2 linked regions of the Roseimicrobium gellanilyticum genome follow. The protein of the gene in region 2 interacts with the protein of the main gene of each other region in a pairwise test. Links are inferred from orthologs where the notes say so. Each region holds a gene or a part of one and is shown on either strand. Other genes may lie near its edges. The genes, in order: ruvA and ruvC.

Region 1 (6,424 bases), on a different replicon or contig from region 2:
TGCAGTGGGAGCGGCCTTCGGGCCGCTCCTTTTTTATTGCGTGTGGCTCTGCCCGGGCACCATCATGGCGCTGATGTTCCAGGACCTCTCCCCATCGGTGACCGAATCCAGAAGGCGTTGGAAGGCCGCCCTCCTGGCAACCCCCGTGGTGTTGTATCCGGCTACGGCATCCGCAAACATGGGCACGCCGCTCATGTGGGCAGGCTCGCTGCACATGCTGATTGGGAATCTGTTCATCGGCATCTTCGAGGGGCTGCTGTTGTCATGGATCTTCAAGACACATCGGGGCGCCTCCATCGGAGTGATGATTCTTGCCAACTATCTTTCTGCCTGGCTGGGCATCGGCATCCTGGGCAATTTCCATCCTTCGGAGCCACTTTCGCTGTCCAATGCCATGAGTTGGCTTGGACTCATGGTCGGCCTTACCTATGTGATGACGTTGCTCCTCGAATGGCCCTTTGTGGTGTGGATGTTCAGGGGCACTCCGCACCAATTGGGAAGGAGCATCCGTGCATCGCTGCTGGTGCAGACTGTTTCGTATGCATTGCTTTGCGCCTATTATGGGTCGGCGGGGCACATGTCTCTCTACACACGCACTGAGCTGGTCAATGCGAGTGCTCTTTCCCTGCCGGAGCACGTGATGGTGTACTACCTGTCCTGCGACGATGGAGACGTGTACCGGAGATCGCTGTCTGGCGGGAAGCCGGTCAAGGTGATGGAGCTGGATTCCAAGTCGGTAGTCGATCGACTGTTTGTTTGCAGAAATGCAGAGCGCCCGGCGGAATGGGATCTGGTGGCACGATTGGAAGCTCCGCGAGGGGGCCAAGTCGAGCTTGTGACGGTGGTTCCCAACCTCAAAGCGACCGTCGCTCCCGGCATCAGGGCGCGCAATGAGGAGCTCGGTCTGGAAGGGCGCATTTGGGAAAACGTGGGAGAAGTCGACAAACTGGGCGACCCTACTTCAGGCCGCTGGTCCTTCCGGACGGGTTACTGGGCGGGAGATGGCCTGAAGGGCGTCGATTCCGCGAGTGGTGAGCGCTGGAAGCTTGCTTTTGAAACTCCCTTCGTCGGCCTGCCTGTGCTCAATGCGGTGCAACTCCCGGGAGACAAGGTGCTCTTCCAGCTTGGGTCCAGTGAGATTTACCTTCTGGATGCGCCTACCCGCCGGCTGGCCTTGCTCTGGAAGGGAAGAGGGCCCGTAGCCATGTTGGGAACCGCCGATGGCAAGATGGACCCGGAGGTGGCGGGTTCTTCGGCTGAGGGCACTGCCGCACAGAGATGATGGTCGAGCGCATGAGCCGCTCCCTCTTCTTTGCCATGGGCACCGCTTTCCTCGTGGCGGCTTACAGCGTCCTGGCATTCACAGGTGAGGAGCGTCACTACCGCCTCTGGTACTACGTACCTGCCGCGGCTCTTGCAGGCAGCCTGGTTGCAGATCGACTTGGCAAGAGGCAGTCCGTAACCTTCTGGCAATGGGCGGTTGATATTGGAGTCGCCTTGCTTGGCCTCGCCCGCCCGTTGTTTGGGGTCCCTCCCGTGTCTGGTCATGCCGTCTTCTCACTCCACGCGATGATGACGGGGCGCAGCAAGACGACGGTGACGCTGGCCATCGTTTCGTTGCTCATCACCTTGTTCGCCAAAATCATCCTGTGGAACTGGGACCGTACCCTGTGGCCGGGCCTCGCTGGCGGAGCAATCAGTGGCTCGGTGTGGAAACTTGCGGGTGCCGGCGTGTGGAAAAGGCCGACAGGAGATTCAATAAACCAGTGACAAGATCCAAGCCAGCAGCAGAACGATGGCGGTCACCCACCAGAGGGTCTTGATGCCCGCAGGCTTCGGACTGGCACTCCCCTTGCCGAACTCCTGCTCAACAAATTCATCGTAGTTAAATTCATCATCATCCGGGAGGTCGACGCCATCATACGTGTAGGCATCTTTTTTCCAGCCCGTGTTGTGGTCGGAACCGCACTCCGGACAGGCCAGTGATTTCGGAGGAACGTCCTCTCCGCATACCGGACAGACTTCTGGCGTGCGAGGTTTGCTGTTCAGGTAGGCCATGACTAGCTTGATTGCGAGCGGGCTGCCTTTTTAGCCATCATGCGCTTCTCGTAGGCGATGCCGCGTGCATGGCTCTCAATGGCAGACATGATGCACAGGGTCACCAGGGCGACCGCCGCAATCCGATGGTACCATTCACGAAGTGCCAGACCGGTGAGAAGCAAAAGCCCACAGCCGATAAACCACCAGAACACGTCTCTTCCAGGAGCGATCGTGACCACCTGGCTAAAAAAGATATCCCATCACGCCGCACGAAAAAGCAAAACTGGCGACAGCACGAATCAGGCTGGAGATGGAGGTGCTTGTATTCATGGGTTCACCAGTGACTTGCCTCTAGCATGCTCAAAGCTGCGCCCATAAGGCAAGCGCATTGTGCCTCACATCCCTCGTAACGCATCGCGAATCAGTTTATCCACCGTCATCTTGTCCGCTTCCGCGCCGGCCTTCTTCATCAGATCCTGCACTGTCTTCTGCGCTTCAGTTTGTTTGAAGCCCAACGTAATGAGCGCCAGTACAGCGTCGGTCTGTACCGCCTGCGTGGGATCGGGCGCGAGGCTGGCGGTGGAGGACTGCGCGGCCTGCCAGGTGCTCACGATGCCGACCTTGTCTTTGAGCTCGAGCACGATGCGCTCCGCAGTCTTCTTCCCTACGCCGTTGATCTTCGAAAGAGCAGCGATGTCGTTGCGAATCACATTGTCCTTGAAGTTCGAGACCGGCATGCCGCTCAGCACGGCCAGGGCCATTTTCGGCCCGATACCGCTCACGCGATCGATGAGGAGCTTGAAGAGATCGCGTTCTTCACTCGTAGCGAAGCCGTACAGGGTGTGATCATGTTCGGTGACGTGGTAGTGCGTGAGGAGCTTCACCTCCCCTGTCGCTCCCGCCAGCTTGTCATAGGTGGTGAGCGGGATGAAGCAGCGGTAGCCGACGCCGTTGCATTCGATGACGAGCTGGTTAGGCAGCGCTTCGACGAGCTGGCCGCGCAGATGGGAAATCATACGATGAGTCAAGCGGTCAACCGCACGCAGTCAAGAGAACGGCATGCAGAACCAACCGCAAGGGACGAGGTTTTGGGGTTGAAGTAGGGCAGGGGTGACCCAAGGTACGCGGGTATGAAGAGAGCCCTCGTTTGGATGGTCCTGAGTTGCAGCAGTGTGCTGTCCCTCGGCGCGGCAGAGCCTGCCAAGGCGAAGCCGTCATCATCCAAAAAGGCAACACCCGCCAAGACGCCAGCAAAGTCGGTTGAGAAACCGAGGACGCCGGAAAAGGAGGCTGCTGCAGCCCCTGCTCCGGTCACCCCTGTCGCATCCTCGGCGGCCTCTGCCACGAAGGCCGTCCCGGTGACCCCGGAGCGCAAGCTCGAGCCATTCCTCCTGCTACCCATGCCGAAGCTGGTCGGTACCTCTAATGCGAAGGCCGTGGGTGGATCCGTCACGACCGTGTTTTGCCCAGCCCGTGAGATAGCGGCATCCCCTTATATCCAAGTGTATACCGATGATGAATTCGCCAAATTAGGCATCAGTGCGGACGCCTTTGAGAAGAAGGCGCGCCAAGCTGCGGAACGGCTGCTCACCGTCTATCGCCCTGAGCTGATTAAAGACGAGGAAGGAAAGGTCCGATATGGCGTCTATCGCGGGGAGAAAGAAATCTTCGCCTGCCTCATGATGGCGCCATCTTTGGGCAAAGTCTTTGAGAATGTCTTTGGAAAAGAAGTCATTGTGGCAATGCCTGACCGCAATGCGTTGTATGTTTTCCCACCGAATCCTTCTGTGGTGGATGATTTTGCCGGGGATCTTGAGGTCCGTTATGAGTCCGCCTTGAATGCGGCCTCGGATGAGGTCTTCATTATCAAGGCCGAAAGCGGTGAAATCAGCGCACTGGGCAGCTTTTCCAGCCGTTAGGAGGGCAGAAAGCTCAGTACGGCATCTAAGCCCGGATCTTTCGAAAAGCCCTCAAACCGGGCCAAAATGGGCCATTTTGGCCGGTTTTTGGGCTCCGGAAGCAACATTCATTCGCCAATTGTTATGCGCCGTGCTATACTAGCCGTCTATGGCTACCGTAAGAAAAACACGTTTTTCGCGTCGGGTTCCTGACCATGTGACAGATGAGTTGGTGAATGTTCTGTCGGATGGCAAGGTGTATGAGTTCAACGTTCTGTTTGGACTGGTTTATGACAACCTGAAGCTGAAGAACGCGGTGAGCGGAGGAGAAGAGATGCTGCGTCTCCGTTCCTATGAGAAGCTCCAGAATCTGGTCAGCCGTGGTCTTGTGGAAAAGAAGCTGAAGAGCTATCGCGGTTTGAAGGGGATCGAGCAGGCGTCCAGCGTGCACACCCTCGCCCGCGCGGAAGCGGCCGCCGCCGCCGCCGCCGCTGCCCGCTAGATTTCCCGACTCGACCGTATCACTCATCCTCAACCTTTTAACCAAGCCGCCCTGGCCAATTGCAGGGCGGCTTTTTTGTAGCCTGGTCCCTGCTTCTTGACGCCGCCGGACTCCCGTCTAGTATCCCCCGACCCATGTTGGAGAATTATCTGCCCGTCCTTATGCAGGTGGCCATCGCCGCCGGCTTTGCTGGAGCCACGCTTCTTGTCAGTGTCCTGGCAGGGAAGGCTGCCCGCCGCAACAAGATGAAGGACTCCGCCTATGAATGCGGCATGCTCCCCCTTGGTGAAGCTCAGCCCCGCTTCAGCGTGAAGTTCTACATTGTGGCGATGCTTTTCGTGCTCTTCGATATTGAGGTCGTCTTCCTTTATCCTTGGGCGATTATTTACAAGGACTACATCGTGGCTCATGGCGCCTCCATTTTCTGGTGGGCGTTGTCGTTCGTGACCATCCTGCTGGTGGCCTTTGGCTACGCCTGGAAGAAAAAGGCACTCGATTGGAGCTCCTAGTGCGACTCTGGAATAGGGAATTATGGTCTGCCAGGTCTCGCTCTTTACTCTGAAGCCCGATGTCACGCCGGAGCGGCTTGAGGAGATGATGTGGACCACGCGCACCACCCTGTTGCGCATCCGTGAAATTCTTCATCTCAATGTGGGCAAGCGCATCCGTGAGAGCGACCCCTGGCATTGGTTCGTGAGCGTGGAAGTGGAGAGCCTGGATAAGCTCGCCATCGCGCAGGATGATCCCCACTACTTCAAATACGTGCGCGAGGTGATTGAATCCAGCGTGGATCAAAGCCAGATCCTCACCTTCGAGATGGAGCCACGCAAGGACGTGAAGTACTCCTGAGCAGGCAGCGGCACGCGGGGCCGCAGGTCGTTCCATACAGGCTATCTTCTGAGGGCTGCATAACGGCATGCGAGGCAATCCATTTATTTTGCGTCCGCGTGGAATCGTCTAGGCTTGACCTTCCTGCACACCTCTGGGCAAAATATTGGTGTCAAAATTACCAACACCACTGCCATGAAGACCTGCCTGATGATCGCGATTGCAGTCCTGGGTACTGCACTGATTTCCGTCCCGGCTCGCGCTGCGGATGATACCTATGTCCTCTTTGAAGAGGGGAAGGCTGCATTCCAAGCAGGCCAGTTTGAGATTGCCCGTGAGAAGCTGAGCAAGGTCGCCGAGCGCAACCCCAATCACGTGCCCACGAACGCGATGCTCGCACAGATCAAGCAGAAGATTGGTGTGGATAACACGAAGCTGCGCAGCACCTACGCCACAGTGATTATCGAGAAGATCGACTTCGCCGATGTATCGCTCGAGGAAGCGGTGGAAGCGCTTCGTCTTCTCGCCAAGAAGGCTTCCGGAGACAAGGTGGTGCCGAATATCATCATCAAGTCCCCTGAAATTGCCCAGAAAACGGTGTCGCTGAACCTGAGCAAGGTCCCCCTCACGGAAGTGCTGAACTACCTTGCCGAAGTGACGGGCGCCCGCATTACCTATGACACTTCTGCGGTGCTCTTCAGCAATCGCGCAGGCTGAGTTTCAGAACCAGCCGTTTTCATCCAGTGTGTGGCGGGTTCCCTTGGGAGCCCGCCATTTTCTTTTGGCAGCAAGAAGCCAGGTCCCGGCAGGAAGCAGTTGAGAAGCCCCTGCAAGTGGGGAGAAGTGCAAGACGCTCGCACCATGGATGCCTCAACCTCGAGTCCCCCGGAATCGCCGCCTCCTATTGCGCTGGTCACAGGTGGCGAGGGGGACCTCGGAAAGGCAATCACCACAGCGCTGCGGTCCCACCCCTATGCCGTGCACGCTCCTGGCCGCAGGGAACTGGATGTCTCTGACCGCGTGTCGATCACAAAATGGTTTGATGGACAGCCATCGGTTGATCTGGTGGTACACTGCGCTGGCGTGCTTCGCGATCGGCGACTTCCCAACATGGAGGAGGAGGACTTCGACACGGTGCTTGATGTGAATCTCAAGG
Region 2 (6,311 bases):
GCTGAAAAAGTAGAAGAGCCACCAGTGGAAGCCGACCGCCAGGGTGAAGGCGACCAGCAACCAGCCCAAGGCCGACCATGACCACCGCTCCACGCGGAAGGCCGCGCGGCGGTTGCTCTGCCAGGGGTAGGTCGTTTCAGCCATGGGGTGAGGAAAGGGGACGAACTGGGGCGCAGACGGAGGCAGGCGCTGCCAGACCACTCAGGCTAGCACAGCCCCAAGTGATGGCACGCAATTTTGAGATCGACCATTTCAGCCACACTTCTGCTCAACCAACGGAAGTCCCTTATCCCTTGCCCCTTATTCCTTTTCCCTTATGTTGCCCTCTTGGGTCGGCCGGAGGCTGTCGCTGCGAATTCGTGGAAACACGGACCCGCAGAGGAAAGTCCGGACACCTCAGGGCAGCGTGCCGTGCGCAAGCATGGGGGCTGGAAGCGCAAGCGACCGGTCACGGAAAGTGTCACAGAAAACATACCACCAGCGGGCGCCGCAAGGCACCGCAGGCCAGGGTGAAAAGGCGGGGTAAGAGCCCACCGCTCCGACTGTAAGGAAGGAGGCAGGACAAACCCGACGCGGTGCAAGACATAACAGGGGAAATGGCCCGCCCTGGCCGCAAGTCCCGCTCCGGCGGGATGGATAACTCCGGGTATTAGTCGCATCCCGCGTCAGCGGGGCGTGCACCAGTCACTTCGGTGGCGGGTGTGTCGAGAGAAATGACCGCCACCTCCAGCCGCAAGGCTGGAGGCACAAAATCCGGCTTACACCGGCCGTCCCAAGTTCTTCTTCTTTTCGCGGTTCAGTCTTCCAAAGACAGGCGCTTTGCGTGATGCTCCCGCGGGCCCGAGCGAGAGCAGCATTCCTCACGTCATGAAGAAGACATCCTCCAAGAGAGCACCGGAGAAGCGTTGCACCTGGGCTGCCAATGACCCTCTCATGGCCGCCTACCATGATGAGGAGTGGGGACGCCCCGAGCATGACAGCCGGGCGCTCTGGGAGAAGCTGGTGCTGGATGGATTCCAAGCGGGGCTCTCGTGGATCACCATCCTGCGCAAGCGCGACGCTTTCCGCCTTGCCTTCCAGGGATTTGATCCTGAGAAGATCGCCCGATACGGCGCGAAGGATGTGAAGCGCCTCCTGGCGGATCCTGGCATCATCCGCTCACGTGCAAAGATCGAGGCCACCATCGGCAATGCCAAAGCCTATCTCGCCATGCGGGAGGAGGGTATCGATTTCTCCGAATTTCTATGGGAGCTCGCCGGAGGCAAACCCAAGCGCAATGCATGGAAATCCACCTCCCAAGTGCCTGCGCAAACTCCTGCCTCCGTGAAGATGTCTGCCGCACTGAAGGAACGTGGGTTCAAGTTTGCAGGGCCGGTAATTGTCTATGCATGGATGCAGGCAGTTGGCATGGTGAACGATCACTTGACCACGTGCCCGTGGCGGGATGCCTAGGTATAAAAAAAACCGGCTGGAGATTTCATCCTCCAGCCAGTTCACAAGAAACCAGCCAACAGGCTGGCAGACCTTCGATGCGTGCTAGTGGTGCACGTGGCGTCCACCGCCGGTGAAAAGGCGGTACACGACGAGCAGAAGAATGGCGCCGATCACCGAGGCAATGAAGCCTGCGGGTTCACCTTCGCCATACCATCCAAGACCGCGACCGAGCATGCCGGCAACAAACGCTCCAGCAACACCCAGGAACATCGTGACGATGATGCCACCCGGGTCATTGCCCGGCATCAGAAACTTGGCGACTGCACCTACAAGCAGGCCAATCAAGAGCATCCAGAGGAAGTCCATGACGATTGATAGTTAGGGGTTCGTAATCACAGTGCGCGACGCGAAACGCCGCGTTTCTAAAGACAGAATCGTCCGGCGATGCCCTGTCGGTTTGGTGAGGCACGGTGAACCGGGTCGGGAATCCATGCCTGTCGGTGTTCTTAGCTTCCGCGCCTTGTATGGGAGGCGCCGTACTTGCGATTCGCGAAGGCCATGGCGATGAGGCAGAGGCCTACGATGCACAAGGCGACACCAGCGGCTGTCATGGCCACAGTCGGAAGAAGAATAATGCCGAATACACAAAGGACCGACCCTGCTGCTATCCTGCCCACATGGATCTTGGGCTGGTGGACGGGTGCCGACGCCGTGGGAATATCGCTACGATTCATAAGTGCTACCGGGGGTGAAGTGCCTGAGTCCGGATTGCCGGGTCACACTTGTTGAATCGCGCGATGGTCCATGCTTGACCTCCACAACCTCAGCGACAGCGGCCCGATCAAAGGTCTTCCTTACGGGCACCTGAGCACATCCAAAGAACTCATACCGCCCCTCGTGTTGATGATACCCCTCCGCTTCTATATGCTGGGGGTGGCCTCGTTTGAAGGTGACTAGAAACTGTTTCATGGCCCGCGAAGCGTCCATTCTAGCGGGGCCGGCCATCAGGTAGCTACCTTATCGGGGAGTCAGTCCATCACTCCGCTGAATGCCCGGCGAGCATACACCAGGCGGTACTCCTCTACGGTGGAGCGTTGCTTTTCCGCCTGTTGTTGCAGTTGATGGAGGTCAAATCCCAATGCCTCCACCATGGGTGCAATGGCTGCCTGGAAGGCGTGCCATTGCAAGAGCTTGCCCGTGATACCGATGTACAACATTTCGAGTCCCTGCATGATGGCGAGCCCCTGGTGATCATTTTTCGTGCCTCCGAACTTCGGGGAGCTCGCTTTCTCTCCCAGCCACGCCACGGCCTTCTTGATAGCGCCCTCCTTGTAATCATTCGCTTGAAGCAGAATCCTCAACACTTGCTGCTCTTCGGTGATCTCCTCCTTGAGTTCGGCGAGGAAGGACTTGAGCGTGGCATCATCCAGCGCATCGCTCATGTCGTCGATCAATGCGAGTGCAGCGACGGATCCCGCAAGGTGATCGTTGATGTAGATGGCAAGGTTTTGGTACATGGCGGGAGACGGGATTCTGCTACGTGGCAGCCATATGGCTACATTCGCGAATGTGGCTTCAGCTCACAAGTGGGGCAGTTTTTTTTGCAGTCTTGGGAACGGGCGTGGAAAATAGTGACACGCCACCACCACCGAATGGGAGACAAAATGCGTATCGGGAAAGCAAGGCGTCGGTCTCTTGCTTCGTTACCATCTTCCGCCGTCGTACTGGATGGCTGCCATGAGCGCGCAACTTCATCTTCTGCCGCACCCGGAGTGGACGTGTTTCCGGGAGTCCCTGGTGGGGTTGGATGGCAAATCTCTCTGGCTGACCGTCAACGGGCATCGAAAGGGACCTTATCGCATCGCCATTCTTGGAGCGGGCATGGGGGCGCCCGCCTGCCGACGCTATGCCATAGAGCTGATTCCTGACGTGCCGGATGAACTCCAGCCCCTGTACCTGGATCCTCAAGTGGCGGACCACATTACGGGAATGAAAGGTGGTCGTGGGAAGATGATGGAACTCGATCTGGACGAGGTGGCCCCATCGACCGCAGCGGGAAAGTGACGACTTTCCCGACTAACTGCCGGGTAGCGGTGGCCTACGAACTCATCCGCCTTTGGCCGTCAGCTCGCGTTCTGCTTGGGCAATGCGTTGGATGTAGTCGGCTTCTTGCAGGAGCCAGTCATAGCTGTTCCACTGCGGGATGGAGCGGTGTACCTTCAGCAGGCTCTTCAGAAACCTCACACGCCATTGGACATGGGAAAGATTGTCTGTGCGCATTTGTGTGGCATTCATGGCAAATAGACGGGCAGTTGATCGATCTTCGCAAGAAACCGCGCCCCTGGCTCTACGCAGACCTGCTTATTTTCGCGAGACGAGCCCCGACCGGATTGCCGCCGGGGGTAGAGGGTAGTGCTCTAAACCCGCTCCCGCGTGGTTCCGGTGGCGACTTTTCCGGACGTCGCCTGCAAGTGGGCAAGGCCCACCGCGAGTGCGTCTGCGGCATCCGCGGGAGGGGTCTCACGCAGCCGCAGGATGGAGCGCATCATGAAGGCGACCTGCTCCTTGGCCGCTGCACCCTTGCCCACAGCGGCTTGTTTCACTTCCCTCGGCGCATAGTCGTATACGGCGAGACCGTGCTCTGCGGCGGCAATCAGGACCGCGCCGCGCACGCTGCCCAGTGTGATGGCCGTGCGGAAGCTCTGCACATAGATCGTGGCCTCCACGGCGCACTCGGTGGGCTGGTGCTCGCGGATGATTTCCGCCAGGCGTTCGCGGATGGCCACGAGGCAGCCTGAAGCCAGCATCTTTGCGGGATTCTGTATCACACCATAGGTCACCGCGCGTGTCTGGCCGCCCTCGTGATGCAGCACGGCGTAGCCGGTGCACCGCAGCGCGGGATCTACAGCCAGAATGCGGAGGGGATTTGCCATCGTGTCCACGCGGGATGCGTTCCGGATCCTGCCATGGCAGGGTCATCGCATTCCCGCGTTCGCAGCGCTAGAGGAAAATGCGGTCGGATTTCTTCTGCTCCTGCCGCAAGCTGAAGAGCGTGTCCACGGCCAGCCAGCCGGAGCCATTTACCAGCAGGGTGACTGCGACAAGGAAGTAGAGCACCGCAGCCTCCGCACGGAAAGGCAGGTCCGTCTTGTTGCACACCCAGAGCGCTCCCAGCACCACCGGCATGAAGACCACGGAGGAAAAACGGGTTACAAATCCCAGGATCCAGCTCACTGCTGTGAAGGCTGCAATCACAGCGGCTGCTGCCCCGAAAATCTTTCCCATCAGCGGACTGAAGCCCGCCTTCTCCATGGTGGCGATCAAGTCCCACGCCTGCTGATTCCACACGTGCTGCCAGGCGAGTGTCGCCCCCTGCCAGGCATGCATGTAGAGCAGCAGCGCCCCGGCACCAATCCGCAACGGGATGATGCCGATGATTGGTGGAGGAGTGTCGAAGGGAGAGCTGTCGCCGGGCATGCTGCAGGGGAAGGTGGTGGAGCTTACAGCGCGTCGGAGTAGGTCACCACATCTCCTGCTTCCAGTTCGATGTCCGGATTCAGGTAGTCGGAATGGAAAGCCCGCACGCCGTTGCGCGTGACATAGACCGCACGGCCGGTGGCACGTTCATCACGTCCGCCCATGTACTGGAGAATGTTCGAAGGATTGGCGCCGCCGAAATACTGGATCACGCCTTCGTGCTTCACCGCGCCGTGGACAGTGAGCAGCTGGGTGCCTTCCACGGAGATGAGCTGCATGGTGATGAGGGACTCCCCACGCTTTCTGCGGAAAGCCGCTTCCATTTCGCGCACTGCCTGGGAGGCCGTCTTGCCGCCGATCTTGAAGGAGCCGTACTTGCCAAGGTCCACCTTGCCGTGCTCATCCACCATGACTGCGCCCACGAAGACCTTCGCGGGTGAGCGCTGGCCGGCGTACACCGCGAGGTCGAGGGTGTGGCCATGGGCAAGAGGTTGCTTCAGGGACCAGGGAACCTGCGGATCGTTGACCGGGGCGGTCGCATCATTCCCCACAAAGGGGACCTTCATCTTCGGAAGTACGGGCAGATCCACCTTGGGAAGCTTGTCCAGCGAGATGCAACTGCTCAGGGTGAGCGCCAGGGGCGCGGCAGAAAGAAGAAAAAGTCGGACTAGGCGGAGATTCATGGAGCCGCCATCATGGGCAGCACCGTGCGGCTGACAAGCCGGAATATGGGCAACGCTGCGTCATTCAAAACGCAACGCGAAGCACGCGACGGAAACTACTCGATGATGAAGTCGTCTTCGCTCAGGAAATCGTGAGCAGGCACTTCGAGGTCGGAGGCGCTGGTCTCAGGCCCGAAGGCGAGATCGGCAGCAGCCTTGATACCGGACTGGACTTCCGGCGTGAACCACAGGACGGGAGGCCACGGAGAGCACTCGGCATCGGTCATGGTGGGCTTGTTGAACATGGCGGTGTTGGGGTGGGCTGTTACTTTCTAGTCCCTCACCAGCTCTAACTTCCCTTCGCCGTTCAGCCTCCATTCGCGCTCCTTGATATCCTTTTCGGCAATGTGTTCACGGACGCATTTCTGCACCATGTTGCGCACAATTTCCGCAGGGCTGGAGCCATAGAGACCTTTTACCACGAGGTCCTCCAAGTACTGCTTCATCTGAGGCGTGACCGTGATGGTCATGCTCAGGGTTTCCACAGTGTTGGACGGACGCGCCATGATTAAGGCAGGGTTAAGACCCGGTGACGACCGAGTTTTAACCTTGTTCTTAACATGGGTCAATAATAATCCAGGGTTTTTACCCCGTTTCTGCCGTGTTTAAACAGTGCCTTAAGGTTTTTCTGTTCGAGTGAACAACGGTTTGGCGATGCAATCGATCTTGGAACAACCC

The links.
Region 1: the proteins of ruvC (region 2) and ruvA interact in binary tests that used the Escherichia coli proteins (3 or more experiments, as listed by UniProt). The link is inferred for Roseimicrobium gellanilyticum from one-to-one orthologs.

The regions. Positions count from the first base shown.
Region 1 is NZ_QNRR01000006.1:385,681-392,104, reverse strand. Bases 1,247-4,106 are described here. They hold ruvA (Holliday junction branch migration protein RuvA), read right to left. Parts: upstream 3,057-4,106; coding sequence 2,436-3,056; downstream 1,247-2,435. Other genes in these bases: DES53_RS18395 (hypothetical protein), read left to right, coding at 3,441-3,959; DES53_RS18405 (hypothetical protein), read right to left, coding at 2,061-2,252; DES53_RS18410 (zinc ribbon domain-containing protein), read right to left, coding at 1,756-2,058; DES53_RS18415 (hypothetical protein), read left to right, coding at 1,294-1,770; DES53_RS18420 (hypothetical protein), read left to right, coding at 1,247-1,282. Also shown: more of DES53_RS18420, read left to right, coding at 41-1,246; DES53_RS18390 (hypothetical protein), read left to right, coding at 4,171-4,440; DES53_RS18385 (NADH-quinone oxidoreductase subunit A), read left to right, coding at 4,575-4,949; DES53_RS18380 (Dabb family protein), read left to right, coding at 4,972-5,289; DES53_RS18375 (tetratricopeptide repeat protein), read left to right, coding at 5,464-5,985; DES53_RS18370 (SDR family oxidoreductase), read left to right, coding at 6,130-6,424. UniProt on the Escherichia coli protein: The RuvA-RuvB-RuvC complex processes Holliday junction (HJ) DNA during genetic recombination and DNA repair.
Region 2 is NZ_QNRR01000018.1:68,073-74,383, reverse strand. Bases 2,610-5,356 are described here. They hold ruvC (crossover junction endodeoxyribonuclease RuvC), read right to left. Parts: upstream 4,368-5,356; coding sequence 3,852-4,367; downstream 2,610-3,851. Other genes in these bases: DES53_RS30075 (polysaccharide biosynthesis/export family protein), read right to left, coding at 4,935-5,356; DES53_RS30080 (hypothetical protein), read right to left, coding at 4,435-4,911; DES53_RS30090 (hypothetical protein), read right to left, coding at 3,541-3,729; DES53_RS30095 (hypothetical protein), read left to right, coding at 3,172-3,498; DES53_RS30100 (hypothetical protein), read right to left, coding at 2,610-2,951. In the rest of the region: DES53_RS30125 (OmpA family protein), read right to left, coding at 1-144; DES53_RS30115 (DNA-3-methyladenine glycosylase I), read left to right, coding at 868-1,452; DES53_RS30110 (GlsB/YeaQ/YmgE family stress response membrane protein), read right to left, coding at 1,537-1,800; more of DES53_RS30100, read right to left, coding at 2,463-2,609; more of DES53_RS30075, read right to left, coding at 5,357-5,594; DES53_RS32650 (hypothetical protein), read right to left, coding at 5,690-5,878; DES53_RS30070 (hypothetical protein), read right to left, coding at 5,906-6,139.